2 linked regions of the Methanococcus voltae genome follow. The protein of the gene in region 2 binds, or shares a complex with, the protein of the main gene of each other region. Links are inferred from orthologs where the notes say so. Each region holds a gene or a part of one and is shown on either strand. Other genes may lie near its edges. The genes, in order: J3E06_RS03155 and cgi121.

Evidence for each region.
Region 1: the proteins of cgi121 (region 2) and J3E06_RS03155 are in contact, whole or in part, in a crystal structure (PDB 3ENH), measured with the Methanocaldococcus jannaschii proteins. The link is inferred for Methanococcus voltae from one-to-one orthologs.

The regions. Positions count from the first base shown.
Region 1 is NZ_JANUCR010000002.1:112,824-124,829, reverse strand. Bases 4,672-7,526 are described here. They hold J3E06_RS03155 (bifunctional N(6)-L-threonylcarbamoyladenine synthase/serine/threonine protein kinase), read right to left. Parts: upstream 7,036-7,526; coding sequence 5,308-7,035; downstream 4,672-5,307. Other genes in these bases: J3E06_RS03150 (threonine--tRNA ligase), read left to right, coding at 7,381-7,526; hisA (1-(5-phosphoribosyl)-5-[(5-phosphoribosylamino)methylideneamino]imidazole-4-carboxamide isomerase), read right to left, coding at 4,672-5,171. In the rest of the region: J3E06_RS03175 (CBS domain-containing protein), read left to right, coding at 463-873; J3E06_RS03170 (sodium-dependent transporter), read left to right, coding at 1,459-3,003; J3E06_RS03165 (CBS domain-containing protein), read left to right, coding at 3,355-4,317; more of hisA, read right to left, coding at 4,443-4,671; more of J3E06_RS03150, read left to right, coding at 7,527-9,270; J3E06_RS03145 (cobalt-precorrin-8 methylmutase), read right to left, coding at 9,409-10,047; J3E06_RS03140 (hypothetical protein), read right to left, coding at 10,224-10,673; J3E06_RS03135 (replication factor C small subunit), read right to left, coding at 10,877-11,821. UniProt on the Methanocaldococcus jannaschii protein: Required for the formation of a threonylcarbamoyl group on adenosine at position 37 (t(6)A37) in tRNAs that read codons beginning with adenine.
Region 2 is NZ_JANUCR010000002.1:317,965-329,973, forward strand. What follows is about bases 5,350-8,207. They hold cgi121 (KEOPS complex subunit Cgi121), read right to left. Parts: upstream 7,109-8,207; coding sequence 6,590-7,108; downstream 5,350-6,589. Other genes in these bases: hisD (histidinol dehydrogenase), read right to left, coding at 5,350-6,389; J3E06_RS04120 (4Fe-4S binding protein), read left to right, coding at 7,359-7,583; J3E06_RS04125 (IMP cyclohydrolase), read left to right, coding at 7,734-8,207. Outside these bases: J3E06_RS04075 (RNA-binding domain-containing protein), read left to right, coding at 1-182; J3E06_RS04080 (winged helix-turn-helix domain-containing protein), read left to right, coding at 407-1,066; J3E06_RS04085 (hypothetical protein), read left to right, coding at 1,328-1,726; signal peptide peptidase SppA, read left to right, coding at 1,739-2,431; ATP-dependent sacrificial sulfur transferase LarE, read left to right, coding at 2,574-3,326; J3E06_RS04100 (hypothetical protein), read left to right, coding at 3,610-4,146; J3E06_RS04105 (undecaprenyl-diphosphate phosphatase), read right to left, coding at 4,186-4,944; more of hisD, read right to left, coding at 5,115-5,349; more of J3E06_RS04125, read left to right, coding at 8,208-8,363; J3E06_RS04130 (MarR family winged helix-turn-helix transcriptional regulator), read right to left, coding at 8,464-8,919; preflagellin peptidase FlaK, read left to right, coding at 9,546-10,244; J3E06_RS04140 (Rpp14/Pop5 family protein), read left to right, coding at 10,311-10,721; 5'/3'-nucleotidase SurE, read right to left, coding at 10,773-11,582. UniProt on the Methanocaldococcus jannaschii protein: Component of the KEOPS complex that is probably involved in the transfer of the threonylcarbamoyl moiety of threonylcarbamoyl-AMP (TC-AMP) to the N6 group of A37, a step in the formation of a threonylcarbamoyl group on adenosine at position 37 (t(6)A37) in tRNAs that read codons beginning with adenine.

The sequences.
Region 1 (12,006 bases), 210 kb from region 2 along the record:
AGTCAATTATTGAAATATTATTTTTAGTATTATTATTATTATTTTAAAATATACTATTAAATTATTATTTTATCATATATTTTATCATATATTTGAAGTTTTTAATTAAATACTTTTTCATATATGGTCAAAATAGATTTGCAAATGTATAATTAAAAAATACCTAATTTAAACCGTTTTCTTTGATATTCAAGTATTTTTATCACGAAAAACAAAATTATAGTATATATAGTTTTCTATTTAATAACAATAGTCTCATATATAAATTTGAATTTTGATATAATGATGAATGTTATTTTAATATGAAGTCGTATTTAATTATTAATTAATTAAACTACCAAAAATACATTTGAATATGTTTAAATACTTTTAAATGAAATTGAAATTAAATAAATCTGAATAAAGTCAAGTTATATGTGGTAAATATTATAAATTTGCCATAATACGGAAAATAGGGATAATATGGAGCAATTGAATAGCACTATTGAAGAAATAATGATTAAAAATGTAATATCTGCAAAAACTAATGAGTCTGTAGTCGATGCTTTTGAAAATATGCTTAAAAACAGAGTAAGCTGTTTACCTATCGTAAATATCGATAACGTTTTGATGGGCATTATTACAACAACCGATGTAGGATATAACTTAATAAAAGATGTATATACATTAGAAACTACCCTTGAAGAAGTAATGACCAAAGATGTAATATCTGTTAAGCCTTCAGAAACCATAAAACAAGCATTACAAAAAATGGATATAAATGGAACTGCCTCAGAAATCATAAACCAGCTTCCAGTAGTTGACGATGATGGAAAATTAATTGGTATCATTTCTGATGGAGATATAATTAGATATATTTCCAAATTAATTTAAATTAAAATATAATATCAATAGTATATTTGTTAATTAGATGAATTAGAAATATTAAAAATTTTAATAACTTTTTCATATTAATTTACCAATTTACTACTTTTATATTATTTAAATTTCTTTATATTAATTAATTCTTGTATTATTTATATTTTTTTAGATTATTTTACGTTTTAGAGCATTATGACTCATAATAAAGTATTATATATTGTTATGACTCATTTTAGGGCATATTATGGTATAATATTTTACAAAAAATCTCTAATTCAAATACTTATATCTTATATATACGCATATACAATTTAGTTATGTCTCAGTTGGTCAAATCTGGGAAATATTGGAAATATAATATGTGGCATATATCATAGATTACAAATAACATACCGAAATATAAATATATCAATAATGAAAAAAATTACATTTGTAATTAAAAATATGATATAGCTCATATCATATGGCATATACTACATACAATTAAATTAAAAAATATACTGACATATAATGTTGCTTAATGTTTAATTAACTACTTTGTAATATTTGTGTATAATTATTACTAACTTAAATACTATATTATTGTGAGGAGATATTGTGAGTTCAAGAGAACAATGGGGCTCTAATTTGGGTTTCATAATCGCAGCAATAGGTTCTGCGGTAGGTTTAGGGAATATATGGAGATTCCCATATATGGCTTATGAAAATGGTGGGGGAGCTTTCCTTTTGCCATATATAATCGGTTTATTTGTTGTTGGTGTTACAGTTTTAGCGTTAGAATTTGTTATTGGTCATTCCACAAAAGGTTCCGCACCTCTTGCTTGGAAAAGAATAAGTGGCAAATTTGAATGGTTAGGATGGCTTTCAGTATTTACAGCATTTGTAATTACAACATATTATATGGCAATTCTCGGATGGGGTGTTGCATACCTTTACCAGCTGTTATTTATTGGAATTCCTGCAGATATTGGAGGATTCTTCTTTAACAATATATTACAAATATCAAGTGGACCTGCTGATTTAGGTACGTTCCCGATATTATCATTAGTTGCAGTTGTTCTTGCGTGGGTTGTAACATATGTTATCATTAATTCAGGTGTTAAAAAAGGTTTGGAAAGAGCAAACAAGATATTTATGCCTTTATTATTCATTATGACTCTTATGTTAGTTATAAGAGGATTTACATTACCTGGCGGTATAGATGGTATATTATTATACATAACCCCAGATTTCTCAAAAATAACTAACTTAAAAATATGGGTTGACGCATTCTGTCAAATCTTCTTATCTTTGAGTTTAGGGTTTGGTATTATGATAGCTTACTCAAGTTATTTACCAGAAAAAACAGATTTAACAAAAAGTTCACTTATTGTGGCTCTATCAAACTCATTCTATTCATTAATCGTGGGTTTTGCGGTGTTTGGAACTTTAGGTTATATGGCTTTCGAACAAGGTGTGCCAATTACTGAAGTTGTACAAGCGTCAATTACATTAGCATTCGTCACATTCCCTACGGCAATCTCATTGATGCCATTTGGAAGAGAATTTGGTATATTATTCTTCCTTTGCTTCGTGATTGCAGGTATTTCGTCAGCATTATCATTGATGGAATCAGTTACCTCTGCAATTATTGATAAATTCCAAATTAACAGGAAAAAGACTTCATTTATGGTTACTGTTTTAGGTATCTTAGGAAGTTTAATATTCGTAACTCAGGCAGGATTATACTGGTTAGATTTAGTAGATAACTTCATTTCAAATGTAACCTTGCCATTAGTGGGAGTATTAGAAGCTATTGCAGCAATTTGGTTATTCAAAGGTGAAAAACTTGTTGAATATATGGACAGATTGTCACCTATTAAATTAGGAGCTTTATGGAAAGTATTTGCAGGATTGATAACACCTTTAGCTTTATTAGCGTTCTTAGGGTTCCAAATGTACAGTTTAATCACAACTGGATATGGGGGATACGAAAGTATTTTCGTAGCATTAGGTGCTGCCGTTATTCCAGCTATGGTATTGGGTTCAATCATACTTACATCAGTATCTTGGAAAGAAAAAATCGAAGATTGGGACAGCTTTAACTACAAGAGATTTAAAGACGTTGCAAAAGAAGTATTAAAAAAAGAAGAAAAAATTTAAAATATAAATAATCTAAAATATAAATAATTTAAAAATAATTTTTTCTAAGTTATTACTTATTATTTATTGAGTATTACTTAATGAGTATTACTTAGCAATCATTATCTATTTTTTTGACATTATAATTTATAATTTATAATTTAAAAGTTTGATATGTTGATTTTATTAAACCTTAAAATTTCTCTACCATATAGAATATAGTTATCATTCTATCTAAATTCAATTAGATAAATAAATATAGTATAATATATAAATTTATTTTCAATAGCTCTAATAAATATGGCGATATTAGAGATAGACGTAATAGTATTAACGGGTATTTAGAATATTAATAAATTTTGGTGATTTTAGATGTATTTTAATAAGTTATCTACAATAGAACGGGTATATAACATAGGTTTAGAACACGATTCAATAGAATATTTGTTCAACTACATTAACAAGTTTATACAAGAAAGTGAAAGTGATTTAATAAAACTATATGACTTGAAAATACTAACTAAGCTTAGTGTAAGTCAAATAATGTCCTCAAGAGTCGTTACAGTTAATGAAAACGATTCTGTAGACTTTTTAAACAGCGTAATACGGAAACATAAACATTTAGGTTATCCCGTTGTTAATTCTAACAAAGAACTTGTCGGAATTGTCACATTTAATGACTTGGAAAACAAAGGAATACTTGGAAAAAATAAAATAAAAGACATAATGACTAAAGCAAAAGATTTAATAATCATAAAATGCGATGAATCTGCATTGGCTGCTCAAAAGTTAATGATAAAACATAAAGTTGGTAGATTAATCGTATTAGATGATGAAAATAACATATTGGGTATTGTAAGTAAAACGGACATTTTAAAGACTAATGAAATATATAGTAAAAAAACTACAAAAATAAAAGATTGTAAACATATTACAAATCTTTATTTCTACGATACCGATGGCAAAAAGCTTGAAAGACTTAAAGACAATATAATTATACTTATGAGTGCCAGAGGATACATAATTTCTGAAAAAGAGGATTATGTGGAAGTTAAATCAAGAGATTGGGACGCTTTTGCAAAATTAGTTAAAAGTAATACGGGAGAATTATCCCATATATCTATAGACACTAAATTATTAGATATTATGAGTATTAAAGTTATTAAAGAAATGATGAAAGCAATTGAAAAAGAAAAATTTGAAGAAATTGTTATTACTGACCACGTAACTATGGTTAATGAAAAATCAGCTATACAAAGAGTTATTACAGACTTTGCATTGTTTGAAGATAGTAAAAGAACTTTTGGTACGATTACTGTTAGAATTGACTTATAATATTAATAAAAAAGTAAAAAATTAATTAGATTCAGTGTAATGAATAATATAATAGATAATATAATAATAGATAATATAATATTTTAGTAATTATTCTATTAATTATCTTATATAGTTATTTTAAATTAAAGTTTAAAGTTATTTACTGTAATTATAGCATCATTTAACTTAAAATTATTTTTATAGAGTGCTGAACCGACTACGACACCAGATACACCTATTTTTTTGAATTCAATCAAATCATCAATTGTAGTAACCCCACCTGATGCGATAATTGGAATATTCAGGTTATCCACAAGTTCTTTTGTAGGAGTAATGTTTATACCATTTAAAAGACCTTCGGAATCGACATTGGTAAACAATATACTACCTGCACCTTTTTCCTCAAGTATTTTACCCATTTGAACTGGAGTATATTCTGTTTTTTCTTTCCAGCCCTTTATAACTACTTTACCATCCTTTGCATCTAAAGCAACCATTATTTTCTCACTACCTACTTTTTTTGCAAGTTTCTCCACAAAATCAGGATTTTGAACTGCTACAGTACCAATAATAACTCTATTGATACCTAAATTAACTAATTCTTCCACATCTTCAATTGTTCGTATGCCACCACCCATTTGAACTGGTACTTTTGATTCTTGGATTATTTTTTTAACCATTGGCAAGTTAACACGTTCTCCGTCAATTGCACCATCTAAATCTACGAGGTGCAACATCTCTGCACCATTTTCTACCCACATTTTAGCTATTTCGTCAGGGTTATCATATTCCACATGTCTCTTTGTAGGGTCTCCCTGTATTAACTGCACGCATTTGCCTTCTTTCATATCAACAGCAGGTATAATATCCATTAGTTTCACCATTTGAATTTTTACTAATCAATGAGTATTGCCATAACTTTGTTCATTATTAATTTTTTATTAATTTTTTATTATTTTATTATTTTATTATCAAGTTAGTATTAATAATTTAGATTATGCTAAAAAATTATAAATATCTACCCTTCTTTTCAACTTTATCAATCATTTTTAAAGTTTTGCCATATTCTTTTGAAATTTTGTAGCCTTCAAGGATATAATTCCAAATTTCATCAAATTCTTTATAATGGGTACTTACTAATGCTTTCTTCAACACGATTAAATCAATCGCTTTATCCTCAAAAACATCGGTATATTTTGCCAATCCAAAATCTAACAGGTATAACTTGTTATATGTATCAACCATAAAATTAGAGGTTGTTAAATCGTTATGAATTATATTTTCGTTGTGCATTTTGGCAATAGATTCTCCAACTTTATTTAATAAATCTTTTAAATTGTTTTTAGTATTATTATTGTTATTATTAGAGCAATTTTTAGCATAATGTTTTAAAATATAATCTTTTAAAGACATACCTTCTATAAATTCCATAATAATACTGTTTTCATCTTTATTTACATCATAAATTACAGGGGTGTTAATTTCTAAGTTTTTAACGGTGTTTAAGAATCTTGCTTCTTTTACAGTTCTTCTTTGTCGTATAAGGTTATCCAATTTATTTACTCGGTAAGTTTTTGCTATCCTTGTTTTTTTAATAGATTTATTACCTAAATAATCCAAAATTTCGATATCTGCTTCTGCACCCTTACCGATTAAATTTTTAGGTATTATTCTTCGATTTTTAGATAAATCATCGTGTTTAATCCAATTTACATTTACCATATCAGCACGATAATTTGGCATAATTTTAGTATCGCCCATCTTCGTAATTTTTCCATTTTTATATTGTAAAATACCTAACCAGCCTATCATTGCACCATTATCGCCACAAAACTGTTTTTCGGGAACATAAAACTCAACGTTTTGCTCTTCACACATTTTTTGAAGCATTTCTTTTAAACGGTCATTTGCAGCCACACCTCCAACAAGCATTACTTCAGATTTATTGGCATGTGCCAAAGCACGCTCTGTTATTTCTGTTAACATTGCAAAAGCTGTTTCTTGCAAAGAATAACATACGTCTTCTAAAGTGTAAGTTTCATTAGATTTATCAGTTTTATTGAGTTCTTTTGATTTCTTAATTGCCGCAGTTAAAAGTCCAGAAAGGGATAAATCCATACCTTTTATAGTATAAGGTAATTTCAAGTAATTTTCATCTTTTGCTTCGGATTTTTTCGCCATTTGTTCAATGTATACACCACCAGGGTGAGGCAAACCGCAACTTCTTGCGAATTGGTCTAAACAATTTCCTATGGCAATATCGTGAGTTTCACCGATTACACGGTATTTATCACCTACGTAAGCTAAAATTTGAGTATTTCCACCACTTACATATAATGTTAAGGGGTCTTTTGCGGGTGTTGTTAATTTTCCAATCTCAACGTGCCCCACACAGTGGTTAACTCCGATTATTGGCTTATTTAATGAAAGAGCCAAAGCTCTCGCTGCTGTGGCACTAACTCTTAAACTTGGACCTAAACCCGGACCTTGTGAAAAAGACACTAAATCAATGTCTTTTGGGTCAATAACATTAAATGCCTCTTTTAAAAGCTTTATAAATGTTTCTGCGTGGTGGTCGGCAGCTTCCCTGGGATTTATACCTTGTAAAGGAGGTTTATATATTATAGTTTTGTTAAATAAAACTTCTCCGTCGTCCGTAATTATTCCAATACCTGTTTTTTCAGCAGTTCCTTCTAAACCCAAACAAATTAACCGATTATTTTTATTTTCTTCCATAATATCCCAAATTTAGTATCAATTATAAAATTACCATTACTATTTATTATTTTATTGTTATTTTTATTATCTTATTATATTATTATCTTATTATTGTATTATTTTATTATTTTATTATTTTATTAATTATTTTGTCATACAATGTTATAATATTATAGTATTACGTTATTGATATGTTGATTAACTATTTAAATTAAATATTTATAATATGTAAGTAAATAAATATGTGAATTATGTCAAATGTTAAATTATAATTTCATAACTCAAAATAAATATAAAAATATAATAAAATAATAAAATAATAAAATCTTATAAATTTAATTTTACCTGATAATGAGGGAAAAAATGAAAACTTTAATGATACACTCTGATTATTTAGAATATGAAGCTAAACAAAAAACCAAAATGGCTGAAGAAACTGAAAAATTAAGCGGAAAAATGGATGAATGTTTAACTGTTTTTATGGCTGTTGAAAGAGATGACGAATCTGACCCTAAAGCAGTTGTTAAAAACGTAGTCGACGAAATAAAAAAGACTGCTGAAAATTTAAAAGTTGAAAATGTTGTTTTATACCCTTATGCCCACCTTTCAAGCAATTTAGGTTCTCCAGATGTTGCTAAAAAGATTTTAAAAGATGTTGAGGAACTTTTAGCACCAAATTACAATGTTTTAAGGTCTCCATTTGGATGGTACAAAGCATTTAAAATTAGCTGTAAAGGACACCCATTAAGTGAACTTTCAAGACAAATCAGTGCAGAAAGAAACGAAGAAGCTGAAGACAAGGAAAAATCAAAAACTACTTTCTATTTAGTAGATAAAGACTTTAATTTAATTGAAATGAACGAAGAAAGCGTTAAAACTGTTGAAGATGATGGTCTAAAAGCACTCTTAAAACACGAATTGGGAATTAAAGAACATAAAGAAGACAAAAAAAGTAAAAAGAAAAGCGAAAGCGAACCTCCACACGTCAAATACATTAAAGAGAAAGAAATTTGTGATTATGAACCAAGTTCAGATGCTGGTCATTTTAGATGGTATCCAAAAGGTAAATTAATCAGAGATTTATTATCGGACTATGTTTACGACTTAGTTGTTAAATATGGGGCTATGCCAGTTGAGACCCCTGTAATGTACGATTTAGGAAACAAAGCAATCAAAGAACACGCTGATAAATTCGGAGAAAGACAATACAGATTTAGACAAAGCAATAAAGACTTAATGTTAAGATTTGCTGCTTGTTTTGGTCAATTTATGATGAAAAAAGATATGTACTTATTACCTAAGCACCTACCTTTGAAATTATACGAATTGTCAACCTATAGTTTCAGATATGAACAAAGAGGGGAATTAGTAGGCTTAAAAAGATTAAGAGCTTTCACTATGCCAGATATGCACACTGTTTGTATGGATATGGAACAGGCAAAACAGGCGTTTGAAGAGCAATTCTGGATGGGATTACAAACTGGTGATGATTTAAAGACACCTTATTCAATTATATTCAGATTTACTCAAGATTTCTACGATGAACATAAAGATTGGTTATACAATATAATCACAGAATATAGGGCTAAATATGAAAAAGACGTGGTTTTAGAAATTTTACCTGCAAGAAAACACTACTGGATAGGTAAAGTTGATATGGCTGTTGTAGATAGCTTCGGAAGACCTATTGAAAACCCAACTGTTCAAATCGATGTGGAAAGTGCAAAAAGATTTGATATCACTGTAAACGACGGCGATAAGAAAATAAACCCGATAATCCTACACTGTTCACCTACTGGTAGCGTTGAGAGAGTTTTATGTGGTTTATTAGAAGGAGCTTACTTGAATACTCTTGAAGAAGTGCCTCCAATGTTGCCTACTTGGTTAGCGCCTATTCAAGTTAGAGTAATACCTGTTTCAGATAAACATCAAGAATATGCACTTTCAGTTGCTGAAAAATTGAGGGCTAATGGAATAAGGGCAGATTACGACGATAGAGAAGAAAGTATCGGTAAAAAAATTAGAAATGCAGGTAAAGACTGGTCTATGTACGTTGTAGTTATCGGTGATGAAGAAATGGAAAAAGGTAATTTAAATGTTACTGTTAGAGCTAAATCATCAACCAAAAAGCCAGTGAAAGAAGTAATGAAGTTGGAAGAATTAATAAGTACTATAAAATCCGAAACAGAAGGTTGCCCGGTTAGACCATTGCCTTTACCAATTAAATGCTCCGTACAACCAATATTTAGATAATTAAAAGATTAAAAAATAGTGGATTAAATATAAAAATTAAAAATTAAAAATTAAATAAAAAAATACTCTTTTTTTCTTTTTTAAAAAATATGAATAATTAATAATAAAAATTAAAAATAAATAAAAATTAAAAATCAATTATGCTTTTTCATTTCTACTTAATGCAATTATTCCATTTGCAATTGAAACAGCTACCGGTGTGCCACCTTTTGACCCGATTGCTGATATAGAACTATTTTCCGAGTTTCGCAATAATTCTTTTGATTCTGCAGCTTTTACAAAGCCTACAGGTGCCCCCACAATTAATGCAGGTTTTATATTTTCTTCTTTTGTTAATCTAACAACTTCTATCAATGCAGTTGGTGCATTACCGATTACAACAATTCCGCCATCGATTTTATCCTTTAATAGCCTCATTGCAGCTTCTGCTCTGGTAATTTGTTCTTTCTTTGCCAATTTGATTGCTTCTTCATTTTTAATATAGTTGTAAATATTATCATATCGAATTCCTGCCTGAACCATTGAAATATCTACAATTATCGGTTTTCCATTTTTTATAGCTTCTACGCCGTTTTTTATTGCATCATCTGTAAAAGCTATTAGTTTTGCGTATTCTGGGTCTGCTGTAGCATGCACAACCCTCTCAATTATACCCATTTGTTCCTTGGTATATTCGTCATATTTTTCGTTTAAAACTTCTTTTATTTTTGATTTAACGATTTCTCTCGATTTCTCAGCGATATCTAACCCGTCTTTTGTAATTGCTCCCATAAACATATTTTCACCAAAATTCACCAAAATATATGATAATATTATTCAATTTAGTAAAGTTATTTTTAATTATATTATTGTTTAATTTACTATATTATTATAAAATACAATATTATAAAAAGATATTGAAATTGTTCTATCATAAAAATTAAAAAGGTAAAAAGAGTAATTAAAAGGTTAATTTAAATATATACTTGTATATCATTGTCTAAAACTTGTATAACTTCAAATTCTTGCTCTAATTCTTCGTTAACTATTTCGATATCTGCTTTTAAACAGTCCTGTATTGCCACGGTTAAAATATGGTTAACAGTTTCATCTTTTGAATACAATTTAACAGGTATTTTGTGAAGCTTTGATAATCTCGCAATATCTCTTAAAGCCAATCTCATTTCGGTGTATAAAACAACGTGTTCCATTGCTTCTTCCACATTCTTTTTAAAACCAAATAACACGGGGTATTCTTGTTGTGTTATTTCATCTTTCTTGATTTCGTGTTGAACGTCGTAATTAGATAACATTCTACCGATTACAGATTGAGGTAAACCTGCAGGTATTTTTACTTCTATTACTTCAAATTCCGGATTATTAAGCTCATTATTTTGCTCATTTGAATTATTAATTCCATCCATTTTTTCACATCATCATACTACATTTTCTAAAAGTTTTCTAAAAGTTATCAAAAATATGGATTACTGCAATATATAGTTATTGAAAAAATATTGATATTAAAATTATAAAATATTTTAAGATTATAAAATAATAAATGAATATTAAATGTAATGTAAAATAATATAAAATAATGTAAAATAATATAAAATAATATAAAATGGTATTATAAAGTACCTAATTTTGCCAATAACGCTGATAATTGAATTCTATCGTTTCCACCTTCTACAATTCTAAAATCACATTCCGCTATAGCTTCAATTAAAGATACTTTCTCATTTTCTTCAATATCAAGATATGGAACTTCCCTAAATACTTGCGTAAGTATATCTTGTCCACCCATACCCCAATCAATCATTAATTTGTATAATTGCTCTCTTGCTTCCATAAATCGTGCATTGATTGCCAAATCAATCATTTTCTTGATTTCATCAGGTCTTGCTCTCGAAGATACTTTATAAACAATATCTTCATCAATTACGTTTGAAACTGCCGCAGCAGTTTGTAATACATTTACGGATTTTCTCATATCCCCTTCAGAAACGTAGATTATTGCATCGCTACCACTTTTTTCAATTGTTATATTTTCATTTTCTGAGATATAATTCATATAATCTAAAACATCCTCTGTTTTTAACGGAGAAAATCTAAATATTGCACATCTGGACTGTATTGGGGGAATAATTTTACTTGGATAATTACAACTTAATATAAACCTACAAATATCAGAATATTTTTCCATAGTACGCCTTAAAGCGTTTTGAGCATCAGAAGTTAAAGCATCACTCTCATCAAGGAATATAACCTTAAATGGTGCGTCCCCTATTGGCTTAGTCCTCGCAAAATCCTTTACTTTCGTCCTAATTACATCGATACCTCTTTCATCAGAACTGTTCAATTCTAAAAAATTCTCTCTCCAATCATCCCCATAAAGGTCTTTCGCCAAGCATAATGCTGCAGTTGTTTTTCCAATACCTGGAGAACCACTAAATAATAAATGTGGCATTGATTGCTTTTCAACATAATTTTTAAGTCTTTCAATTATTTCTTTTTGACCAACGATTTCGCTTAGTGTAGTTGGCCTGTATTTCTCAACCCATGGCTTTTGCATAATTTCCCTCAAATACTTGATAAACTCGATAAAATTAAAAATATCATATATCATAATCTATAATATCTATATATTTTAAGATTTATTTATATATTTATAATTAAATTAAAGGTTATTAATTTATTATTTTTTAAATATTATTATTCTTATTATTCTTATTATTCTTATTATTCGTATTATTCTTA
Region 2 (12,009 bases):
TACACGGCGGTATAAAAGTATCTATACTTATTGATGAAAACGATGAAGAAAATTTTGAAAAATATGCAAAACTTACTGGCGTAGAAGATGAAAAAGACATCAACCCGGTACTTTACCACATAATAAAGGATATTGCACCGAAAACTAAAAACGGATATATCATCAATGAAGACGAATTATAATTTATAAAAATAAATAATGAAAATTAAAAAATAATTTAAAATTTAAAAAATAATTTAAAATGAGTATTATCCAAATATAAATCATAATTTATAAAAATAAATAATAGTATAAACTAATAGATAATAATTTTAGTAATAAACTATAGTTGGAATATGCTAAAAATATAAAAATATAAAAATATAAAAATATTTTATTTAGAATTTTATGCGTCATGGGTGAATTTATGATTAGATATGTAGCTTATAAAATAAAGCCAGAAGAGTTTTTAAATAATGAAATATCCAACAAAGCCTTAAATTTAGATGGTAAATATATTCATAGGGTTAGGATACTCGGAAAAGTGTCAAATATTACACAAGAGGGTGTAAAAACATTCCAAGTCAATGATGTAATCGTAAAAGATTTTGAAAACATCTCCGAAAATAAATTCGAAGAAGGCGATTTAATCGACGTAATCGGAAGAATCGGAATATATAACGATGAAAGATATGTTTCAATCGAAGTTATCAGTAATAAATCAAAAAACGCTGAAAAATGGACAATGTTGCGTGAAAAGGAAATCGAAGAAACCCGAAAATACGTAAATGACGAAGGAAATCAGTCTTACAATAGGGATGAATATCAGGAAAGTGAATTCTCCGGCTCTGGCAATTCAGGTGATGGATTTGGGGATATGGAAAATGAAGCTTTAGAGGAATTATTTGGGGAATTAGATGCAAAAGATAACGTTTTAGACGTAATACGAAATAATAACGAAATAGGATATTATGATATATTAGACTTGGTGGAAATCTCTGAGGAAGAATTAGACGGTATTTTGGAAGAATTAATTGATAATTCTGAAATATACGAGCCAAAACCGAGAGTTTACCGAGAAATGTAATTAACTGTAATTATAATTGAAATGAGTATATTTTACTAAATATTCTTTGTTATTTTTAATTTATCGTATTTTTAAGTTATTTTATACTCTACTGCCTTATTTTCGTATTTTTTACATTATTATCATACTTATTTATATTTTAATTTAAATAATGTATATTACGAATAAATATTTTTAAAATATATTGCTTTAATATATAGAATAATATAGCATAATTAAAATAAAATCAACTTTACACATACAACATTTAAGAGGTAAATTATGACGTTCGAAGACGAATCAGCGAATGATTCCGAAAATAATCAAAAAGACTTGAACGCTGAACCGAATACTAATAGTAATACTAATAGTAATAGTAATACTAATAGTAATAATAAAAATAATAAACCAAATAAAAAGAAAAATAATACTAAAAATAATAAAAGTTTGATATATTTGTTTATTGTAGTTGTTATAATTGCAGTATTGTTATCCAGTTCATTATTATTTATAAATTTACTCATAGACGATGAAGAATCGGGAAATATTGCATTAATTGATTTTAGTGGTACTTTGTACTTAAGCACGCCTGAAGATGATTTATTTTCCGAATACCCGCCAGATGTTTATGACTACATCGATTGGTTAGACGAAGCTGAAAAGAATCCCGATATTAAATGAGTAATTATTAAAATAAATTCTCCAGGTGGCAGTAGTATTGCAAGCACTAAATTAGCTGAAAAAATAGAAGAAGTATCTCAAAAAAAGCCTGTAGTAGCTTACATTGAAGCTATGGGTGCATCTGCAGCTTATGGTGCTGCAGCTTCAACAGGATATATTGTAGCTGAAAAAGAAGCACTAGTCGGTAGTATTGGTGTAAGAATGGATATATTACACTACTACGGTTTAATGGATAAAATAGGTGTTAATTCTACAGTTATAAAAGGTGGGGAGTACAAAGACATCGGTTCACCGTATCGTCCAATGACAGAAGAAGAGCAAGAAATGTTGCAAAAAATCGTTAATAATTCTTACGTAGATTTCGTTTCACAAATTGCAAGAGATAGAAATATGACCTATGAGGAAGCTAATGAATTAGCACAGGGTAAAGTTTACGATGGTAGAGATGCATTACAACTTGGTTTGGTTGATGAAAATGGTGATTTTGACCAAGCTATAAATGTATTGGCAAAACGTACTAATTTATCCGTAGATGATATTAATATTAAGACTTATTCGAAAGAAGACACGAGACCCGGTAATTTATTTGGATTTGATTCAAATGAAGCTTTTTACTATATTGGTAAAGGTATAGGTTCTGAATTAAGCAACGGTCTTTCACAAGAACTTTACGAAGAATCTGTTAATTATGAATTAGTCCGGTAATTGTTTCGATTTAAGCATTCAAATTTGTAAATTGATTAATTGGGATATATAATATACAATATTTAAATTAATAGTACATAATATGTTAACTAAATAATAATTATGTGTTAATTTAAATATTTTTAATAATTTAGGCGAAAAAATGGATAAAGAAAAATTTAAAGATATAAAAAATTTTTTTAGGGGCAAAAAGGTAATTGTTTCATACTCTGGTGGTGTTGACAGTACTTTAGTAGCAAAACTGGCTCAAAATGGAGAAGATTGTGTCGCTGTAACTATTGACAATGGATTTTTTTCAAAAAGTTCTTTGAAATATGCCGAAAAAAAGGCAAAATTGATGAATTTGAAACATGTGATTATTGATGTAAATCAATTGGATGAAAATGTTTGCGTTGAAAATAGGTGCTATGAATGTAAAAAGATGATGGCAAAAATTCTAAATGAGGTAAAAGACCAGTTAGAATTTGATATTATCGTAGATGGTACCATTTATGAAGACCTTTCAGAAGATAGGCCAGGTTTGGTCGCTTATCGTGAATCTGGAATTATTTCGCCATTAGCAAAATATAAAATAACAAAAGACGATGTAAACGAGTTTTCTTACTATTTGGGTCTTGATATACCTAAAAAAGAGACTTGCATAGCTACAAGAGTCTTAGACAGTCCAATAACTAAGGAAAAAATGCAAATGTCTAAACTTGCAGAAGACTTTATTATGAACCTTTTAGATATTACTGGTTATTTTAGGGTTAGAACCTTAAAAGACGTCGCAATAATAGAAGTAAGTGCTAATGATGCACAAAAATTCTTGAAAACTAATATTTTTAAAGAAATAGATACAAAATTAAAAGAATTGGGCTATCAAAGAGTAATGTTAGACCTTAGTTTAAAATAAACTGTATATCAATAGTACCAAGAATACAAATATTAAAGATAATACTAATAATAATAGTAATAATAGTAATAATATACAATTTAATAATTAATTAAATACCTATTTAACTTTTTTAGAATTTATTTTAAGTAATATATAAAAATTATAAAATTCATAAAATTATGTGGATTTATATTTTTAAATTGATGAATTAATCCGTAATTATAGAATTTAAGGTATAAAATCTTTTAATACAAATGATTTAATTATGTTATATCGATATTTTAACACTGAGGGTGTTATTATGGGAGTTATGGGAATATTAGAAAATATAATCTCTGCAAATACGTCCTATTTGCTAAATTTCATAAGTTGTAATATGTTTATTTTGCATAATATACTTTTAAAGGCTACTGAAGTATCTGCGGGGGTTTCAAATGCTGAATCATCGTCTTTAGGAAGTTTAATAATTTATGAAAAAGAAATTTATTTATTGTTTATTTTAATATTATTTTTAATAGTAATACTTTTAATTTGGAAGAGATATAAATCGAACGGATTTAATAAAAAAGGAATAACTTCTGATAAATTGTATAACTATGACGAAGAAACAGAAAACTTGAAAGATGATATGCGAAAAATGGGTAAATTATATGATGAAGTACCTAAAAAAGAGCAAAAGCAAGAAAAACCAGAAGATAAACCAGAAGACAAACAAAAAGATAAAGTTAATAAAAAATCAGAAAATGATTTAAATATTGTTAACGATTCAAATATTACCTATAATTTAAAAAATAGTACATATATTGAAGTAATTTATGAAAAAGAGGAAGATAAATAAAATAGTAATAAAATAGTAATAAAATATTAAATAAATTAGTTATAAGAATACAATTACAAAAAATGACATTAAAATACAATAATATCCAAATATCTTTAATCTATTATCTATTATTAATTTTTTAACAATTGACAATGCGATTAATCCTGAAATAGTGGCAAATACTAAACCAAGTACTGAATCGAAAGTCAAAGCTACATCTTTTAATTCAAGAATACCTGCACCTGCAGTAATAGGTAAACTCATTATAAATGAATATTTAAAAGCATCTTCTTTTTTCATACCTCTATAGACTGAAGTAAACAGTGTGGAGCCACTACGTGATATACCAGGCAATATTGCAAATGCCTGAGTAAGTCCAACCAGTAAAGCATCTTTATGACTTATATCATACATGGATTTAGTCCCAGAGGTCATTTTATCCGATAATATCATCATAATACCCGTAATGGCTAATAAAACACCTATAACTTTTAAAGACCCATAAAGTGAGGTGAAATAACTTTTAAGTAATAGCCCTACGATAACCGCCGGTATGGTGGATATTATTAATTTAAAACTTAAATCTCTGGAAGATTTATCTTTTTGGACTAATCCTTTGGTAATTTTTACTATATCGTCTTTAACAAACATAAAAACTGCTAAAAATGTTGCAAAGTGCAATGCTGCAAAATAACTTATTTGTGGTTCAATTGACAACAGTTTTGATATAATTGCCAAATGTCCAGAACTTGAAACTGGTAAAAATTCCGTAAACCCTTGGACTATTCCGAGTATGATTTGTTCAAATCCCAACATATTTTCACTTTTAATTTATTTTAATTTAATTTTTAATTTTCGTGGTTCGTGTAAATTTTTAATTAATATATTTTAAAAAAATAGTGATAAAATTGATATATATCATTATTTTATTATTATTTTATTATTATTTTATTATTTTATTATTTTATTATTATTTTATTATTTTATTATTTTAACCTACCTTTAACAGCTTCCGAATGATTATATAAACCCTCTGCTTCCGCAATTGTGGTAATAACATTTGAAATACTTCTTAAACCTTCCTGGGTCAATTCTTGAACTGTAGGTTTTTTAATAAAGGTTTCTACGCTAAGACCTGAGTACATTTTAGCACAGCCCGAAGTTGGCAAAACGTGATTTGTACCACTTGCGTAATCTCCCACAGGTACAGGAGCATAATGACCCAAAAAGATACTTCCAGCATTATTAATGTATTTTAGGACTTCTCTCGGGTTTTTAGTCATTATTTCAAGGTGTTCAGGAGCATATTCGTTTGATAAAGCTATACATTCCTCTAAACTACCATAAACTATTGCAGAATTTTCTAAAGCCTTTATTATTATCTCTTTTCTCTTTGCGTGCTGTGCAGTTTCAATTATCCTGTTTTTAATTTCAACAGCTTTATCTTCGGTGGTTGTAGTAATCACACACGAAGCGTTAGGGTCGTGTTCAGCCTGTGCTAAAAAGTCAAGAGCCACATAATTCGCATTTGTTTCTTCATCGCAAATTATTAAGACTTCTGAAGGTCCAGCGGGGAAATCAATAGCTACTTCTCCGTAAACTAATTTTTTAGCCGTGGTTACAAATATATTGCCAGGACCTACAATAATATCAACTTTAGGGATACTTTCAGTACCGTAAGCTAAACCTGCGATTGCCTGAGCACCACCTAATTTAAAGATGCTATCTACTTTACAAATATCTGAAGCTACTAAAGTTGCGTAATTCCCTTCCGTTCCATTTGGTGGAGAAGCTACTACAACCTCTTTTACCCCTGCAACTTTTGCCGGTACTGTGGTCATTAATACAGATGATGGATAGAATGCTTTTCCCCCGGGAACATAGCAACCAGCCTTTTCAATAGGTCTTATGATTTGCCCAGTGCTAATTCCGTCTTTTTCCAAAGCCCATTCTTTTAAATTTTCACGCTGAGCTTTGTGGAAATCGTATATATTTTCATAAGCCTGTTCTAAGCTATATACAACTTTTGAATCCACATTGTCGTAAGCAATATCAATTTCTTGCTTGCTAACTTTAAAATCTTCAATATCTACGCCATCAAACTTTTTAGTGTACTCTTTTAAGGCAGAATCTTTATTTTCTCTAACGTTTTTAAGAATATCGCTCACTATAGGTATGATATTGTCCATGTTTGTTTTATTACGATTCATTATTATTTGAATTTCTTCATCGTTTAATTCATCGATTTTTTTGAAAATAATCATGATATACCTCAATTACTTTCTTATTTTCCAAGATTAAATAAAAATTATCTAAAATACATAAAATTTATGTTAATTTATATATTATCTAAAATGTACGGTTATATATAAATATGCACCCTATTTTTAAAATAACTGAAAAATAAATTAAAGATTTTATAAATGATAATATTTTAACTAATTAAATATTTCAAATCTTTTTAAACCTTACATTCAATAATTGCTATTTCTTCAAGTACTCTTTTAACTAATTCTTTAGATGAATTAACATTTTTTAACCCATATAATTCAACAATCTTTTTAAATTTCTCATTATTAACATCATTTGGAACATCTAAAAATTCTACGCTGTTTTTTTGAACAATTCCGCCGATTTTATCAATAATTATGTTTGCTGTTTCTTCATCATTACATATTAAACATACATCGCCAGATTTTGCACCCAATAGTTTAATTGCCGTAGCTATTTGACGAGTAGCTGAAGCTCTTACAAGAATTTCAACCCAAAAATTATTGGAAATGTTTTTTTTAGTCATCGCTTGTAATATGGCGTGTTTTATATGTTCTATAGTAGCAATATAGTCCGCATTTATCATTTGAAATTCGAATTTTTTATTTAATTGAAATATTTCATTATTAACAACTGCATTTTTAATTCCAAGTATAATATATTTTTTATCGTTAATTTCAAAGGTGTTCTCTTTTATTATTTTGTTCATAATATCCCATTTGTATTTGAATAAATAATATGTTTATACTATTCTTTGATATACTCAATATTTTATATCCTATAAATAATAATTATAAATAATATTTAATAAAATAACACATATTATATTTGATGTAATACTTAAATTAATACTTAAATTAATACTTAAGATATTTATTAAAATAATAAGATAATAATATAACAAAATATTATGCCAAAATAATATAATGAATAAGACTTCCATATGGGTCGGGGAAATTATGTCAATAATAAATGATAATGTTAATAACGATAACAACGGCAAAAATTCATTTTCCATAGAAATTGATAACAATTGCGTTGGTTGTGGGGCTTGTGTTCCATTTTGCGAGCAAGAAGCAATAACTGCATTAGGTAATGCTACGATTGATACTGAAAAATGTATCGAGTGCCATGTCTGTGTAGATTACTGTACCATTGGTGCAATAAAGGTAATAACAAAATAATAACAAAATATCAAAATATCAAAATATCAAAATAATAATAATAATAATAAATTAATAAGCTAATATTTACACTAATTGCATTTAGTAATCCAAATTACTAAGTATATTTATAATTTATAAAGAAATTAATTATTTAATCGGTGATTTACAATGTATCTTGGAAGATTTTTAATATTGGGCAAAACAGAGGAAGGAAATCCTTTTGTGACTTACAGGGTATCAAGTAGAAGTTTCCCTAATAGGATATCTAAAGAAATGGATGAAAATACTATCGCAATAGTACCAAAAGACTTAGAAGAAATGTTTAAAAATACATATATTACTTATAATTGTGTTAAAATTGTAAAAGATGAAAATAATTCCGAAAATGACGTAATTGTGGCTACAAACGGCTCACAAACAGATATTATTGCAGATAAAATAAGGTTGGGTTTACCCTTAAGAGATGCACTCTCATTAACTATGATTGCAATGGATTATGAAAAAGACGATTACAATACTCCAAGGATATCTGTAGCTTTTAGCAAAAACGAAGCTTACATGTCATACGTATCAAAAGACGACATCAGAGTTAAAAAAGTTGATTTAGAAGTTGGTGAAGCATACTACTTAAGTGTTTACGAAGGATGCAAAATAACAAGTCATCAAACAATAGCTGTTGACGTGAAAACTGCGGAAGAGATTTCTAAAAACATAATGGAGCACGAATACTTTGAAAATCCAGTAACTTGTGCAACAGTAATGCTTACAAATAACGGTATTGAAAAATCATTGATATAAATTATTTAATTATAATTTATTAATGAATATTTTAAAATAAATATATTTTAATTTTTTTAAAGACTAATAAAATAATAATAAAAAAATAATAAAATAAAATTTATTCTTTATTATTTTGGTTTAACAATCTTTTGTGGACATTATCGTATAATTTTTCAAGTGTCTTTTTAACTTCTTCTTTCTCTTCTTCGTTAAAACCATCTAATATTTCATTGTTTAAGTTAATCGCTTTTTCCCAGCAACATTCTTTAAATTCTGCACTTTTTTCGGTTAAATATATTCTGTTTATCCTTGCATCTTCTTTATCCACTACTCTTTTAAGAAAACCTTTTTTCTCAAGACAATCGATTAATCCGGAGATTGAAGATGGTTTTATGCCCAAGTATTCATGTATTTCAGACTGTGTCAATCCATCTTTCACCCATAAGCAAGATAACACTCTAAACTGTGAGGAGGTGATTTCGCAGTCTTTTAATAAATTGTTATTTAATATATTCAATTCTAAATGTATCAAATATATGTAGTGAGATATTAAATCTTTAGGAGTATATTCCAAATTATCACCCGTTATGATGTTGGTTATATGGCGAGATTGATATACTTAGTAAATTGTTATGGATTATAAATGTACTATTAGTATATTTTTAGTATATTTTTGGCGTGTATCATATTTTGATTATTGTTGATTTAGTATTATTATTTGCCCATATATTTAATATATTTAGTTCGTTTCTTAATAATTCCCATATAAATTAATTATCTTTATTTATATATTTGAATATATGTTTAAGGTAATTAATATACTATATCAAATATACAAAATATGTTAGAAATTAGCGTATTGAACATATTTAATAATTTAATTTTGTCGCCATTATATATCATTAGTTGATATTCTTTAAAATTTTTAAATATTTTTAAAATTTTGGTAATAATGTGCAATAATAAATACATTCGAATGTAAAATAATTATCTTAATATATATTACTTTCGCTAATAATCTTAAAAAGTTGCTATATTTAAAAATTTGTAGTACATATGTAATAAATGGTAGTGTTAATATGAACTTATATGAAACTAAGGGGTATAAAAACCTAAAAAACCATATAATTTAAAATAAAATAATACTAAGAATAATAATAAGAATAATAATAAAATAAAAATTTAAAACGTGATAACTTGATGGCATATACAATAGGACTTTTGGGATTGATACTAGCTTCTATACAGGATATCAAATCTCGGGAGATAGAAAATTATATTTGGATAGGAATGGCAGTCATAGGATTGCTTTTATCACTATATTTATCATTTACTGCAGGTAGCTTTACACCAGTGATTTCTTCAGTAGCTGGATTCATAATATGTTTTATAATCGGTTATTTAATGTTTGTATTGGGTATCGGTGGCGCAGATGGTAAAATACTAATGGGTATGGGTGCATTAATCCCTGCTTACGCATTTCCGATATATTCCTCACTTCAACCCCTATATTCAATGGAATATATCCCTTGGTTCCCTTTGTTAGTTTTATTTAACGGAGTTATTTTAATGATTGTATTACCAATTTATTTGTTCTTTAAAAACCTTTCAAACGGAGTAAAGCCTAAGAAATTGAAAGAATACGTTTTAATGTTAATTGGAGAATATATAACTGTTGCAGAAGCTAAAAAAGGAAATAAGGTAGTTTTAGGAAAAGGAAAAGATGTTAAATTAATACCTTCCGTAAATGATATTGGAAACTATGATTTGTCGAAATATAAAGATACTCAATATGTATGGGCAACTCCAGAATTACCGCTACTTGTACCAATTGCGATATCATATGTTATTACTCCATTTTTAGGGGATAAAATAATTAGTATTATATTGCCATTGTAAATTTAGTATATTCAATTAACTTAAATTAAATTAAATTAAATTAAATTTAAAAATAAAGGTTAAAATATGTTAAAAACATTACCACCAACATTACGGGAAAAAAAGCGATATTTGGCGTTTGAAATACTCCATAAAGAAGAACTTTCAAATGATGATATTATCGGCATAATTAGAACTTCTATAATTGATTACTGCGGACTTAAAGAATGTGCTACGGCTAATCCTTGGTTAATTGATTATAGCAATGGTATGGGTATTTTAAGGGTCGAAAGGACACAAGTAGATAACGTAAAAGCTTCTTTAATACTATTAAGCCATTATAAAAAAAATCCAATAAATATAAGAATTATGGGTGTTTCAAATTCGATAAAGAATATCCGAAAAAAATTCTTAAAAGTTCCGCACGAGCCTTATTATAAAATAATTCAAAGGAAAAAAAGAGAATATCAAAATAAATTGAAAAATAAAAATATATAATAAAAATATAAAATAAAAATATATAATAATAAGAAATAAAGAAATAATGAATTAAATTAATTTATCGTTATATTCTTTTTTAAACCTTTCCAAGTCTTTTAATGTAGTATCTAATGTAAGGGGCGTAATTGAAACTTTATTTTTTAATCGTACAGTATGTACATCAGTACCTTCTTCTTCATCAAAAACGGGGCTTCCATCAAGCCAATAGTAGTCCCTACCTCGAGGGTCTTTTCTCTGGTCAATGTGGGTCGTGTACATCTTTCGAGCAAGTGTGGTAATCTCCCAAGGTGTTTTTTCATCCCCTTCGTGTGGAACGTTTACATTTAAAACATCGCAACCGCTTTCAAATATGTTATAATCAATAGATTTTTTAAGCACATTGCATAATATTTTGGCGGAATTTCTAAATTCAACCGGTGCGTGACCTTCATTAAATTTAATATCGTCTGTTTTGACTTGTAATGAACAAGCAATTGATTTTGCACCGTGGTGAGCACCTTCAAAAGCAGCCCCAAGAGTTCCGGACGTGGTGATTTCAGTACCTAAGTTTTCACCGATATTTATGCCAGATACCACGTAATCAGGTATTTTGTCAAGTATTTTAAATATTCCAAGAACAACACAGTCCGTAGGCGTTCCAGAAACGGCAAAACCTTCAGTACAGTCAGGAAGTCTAACTTTTGTTATTCTAAGTGGTTCAAATAAGCTTATAGCCCTACCGATACCACTTTGCTGATTTGAGGGGGCTACAACAGTTATATTTGCGTCGAAATTATCTTCAAGTGTATTTTTTAACTCCAACAATCCGTTTGATTGAATACCATCGTCATTAACTAATAATATATCAAGTTTGTCCATTTTACCACCAATATTTAATTTATTTTTTATTCATTATTAATTATTTTTAAATTAAATAATATTTTGTATTCAAATATTATAAATATATTATAAATGTTTAAGTTTTATATAAAATGACAGGTATTTTAAATATAAAATAATTAAAAATAATTAAAAATACGTATAAAATATTATTAAATGCTCGATGATGATTGTCATCTCTACTGAAATCAAATATTACTGTCATATACTATCGGATTATGGCAATTTAGTAATTTTGTGTATGATGAACTCACAGATACTGAGAGCACCTTTTTTTAAACTTTTAACTCAAATTTAAATTTATTTAAATTTATTTGAGGTTATTTATAATCATATTTCAAATTTTATTCATAAATTATTTTAAATAGAATATTCCATATAATATATTAGTAAAATACGTAAAAAT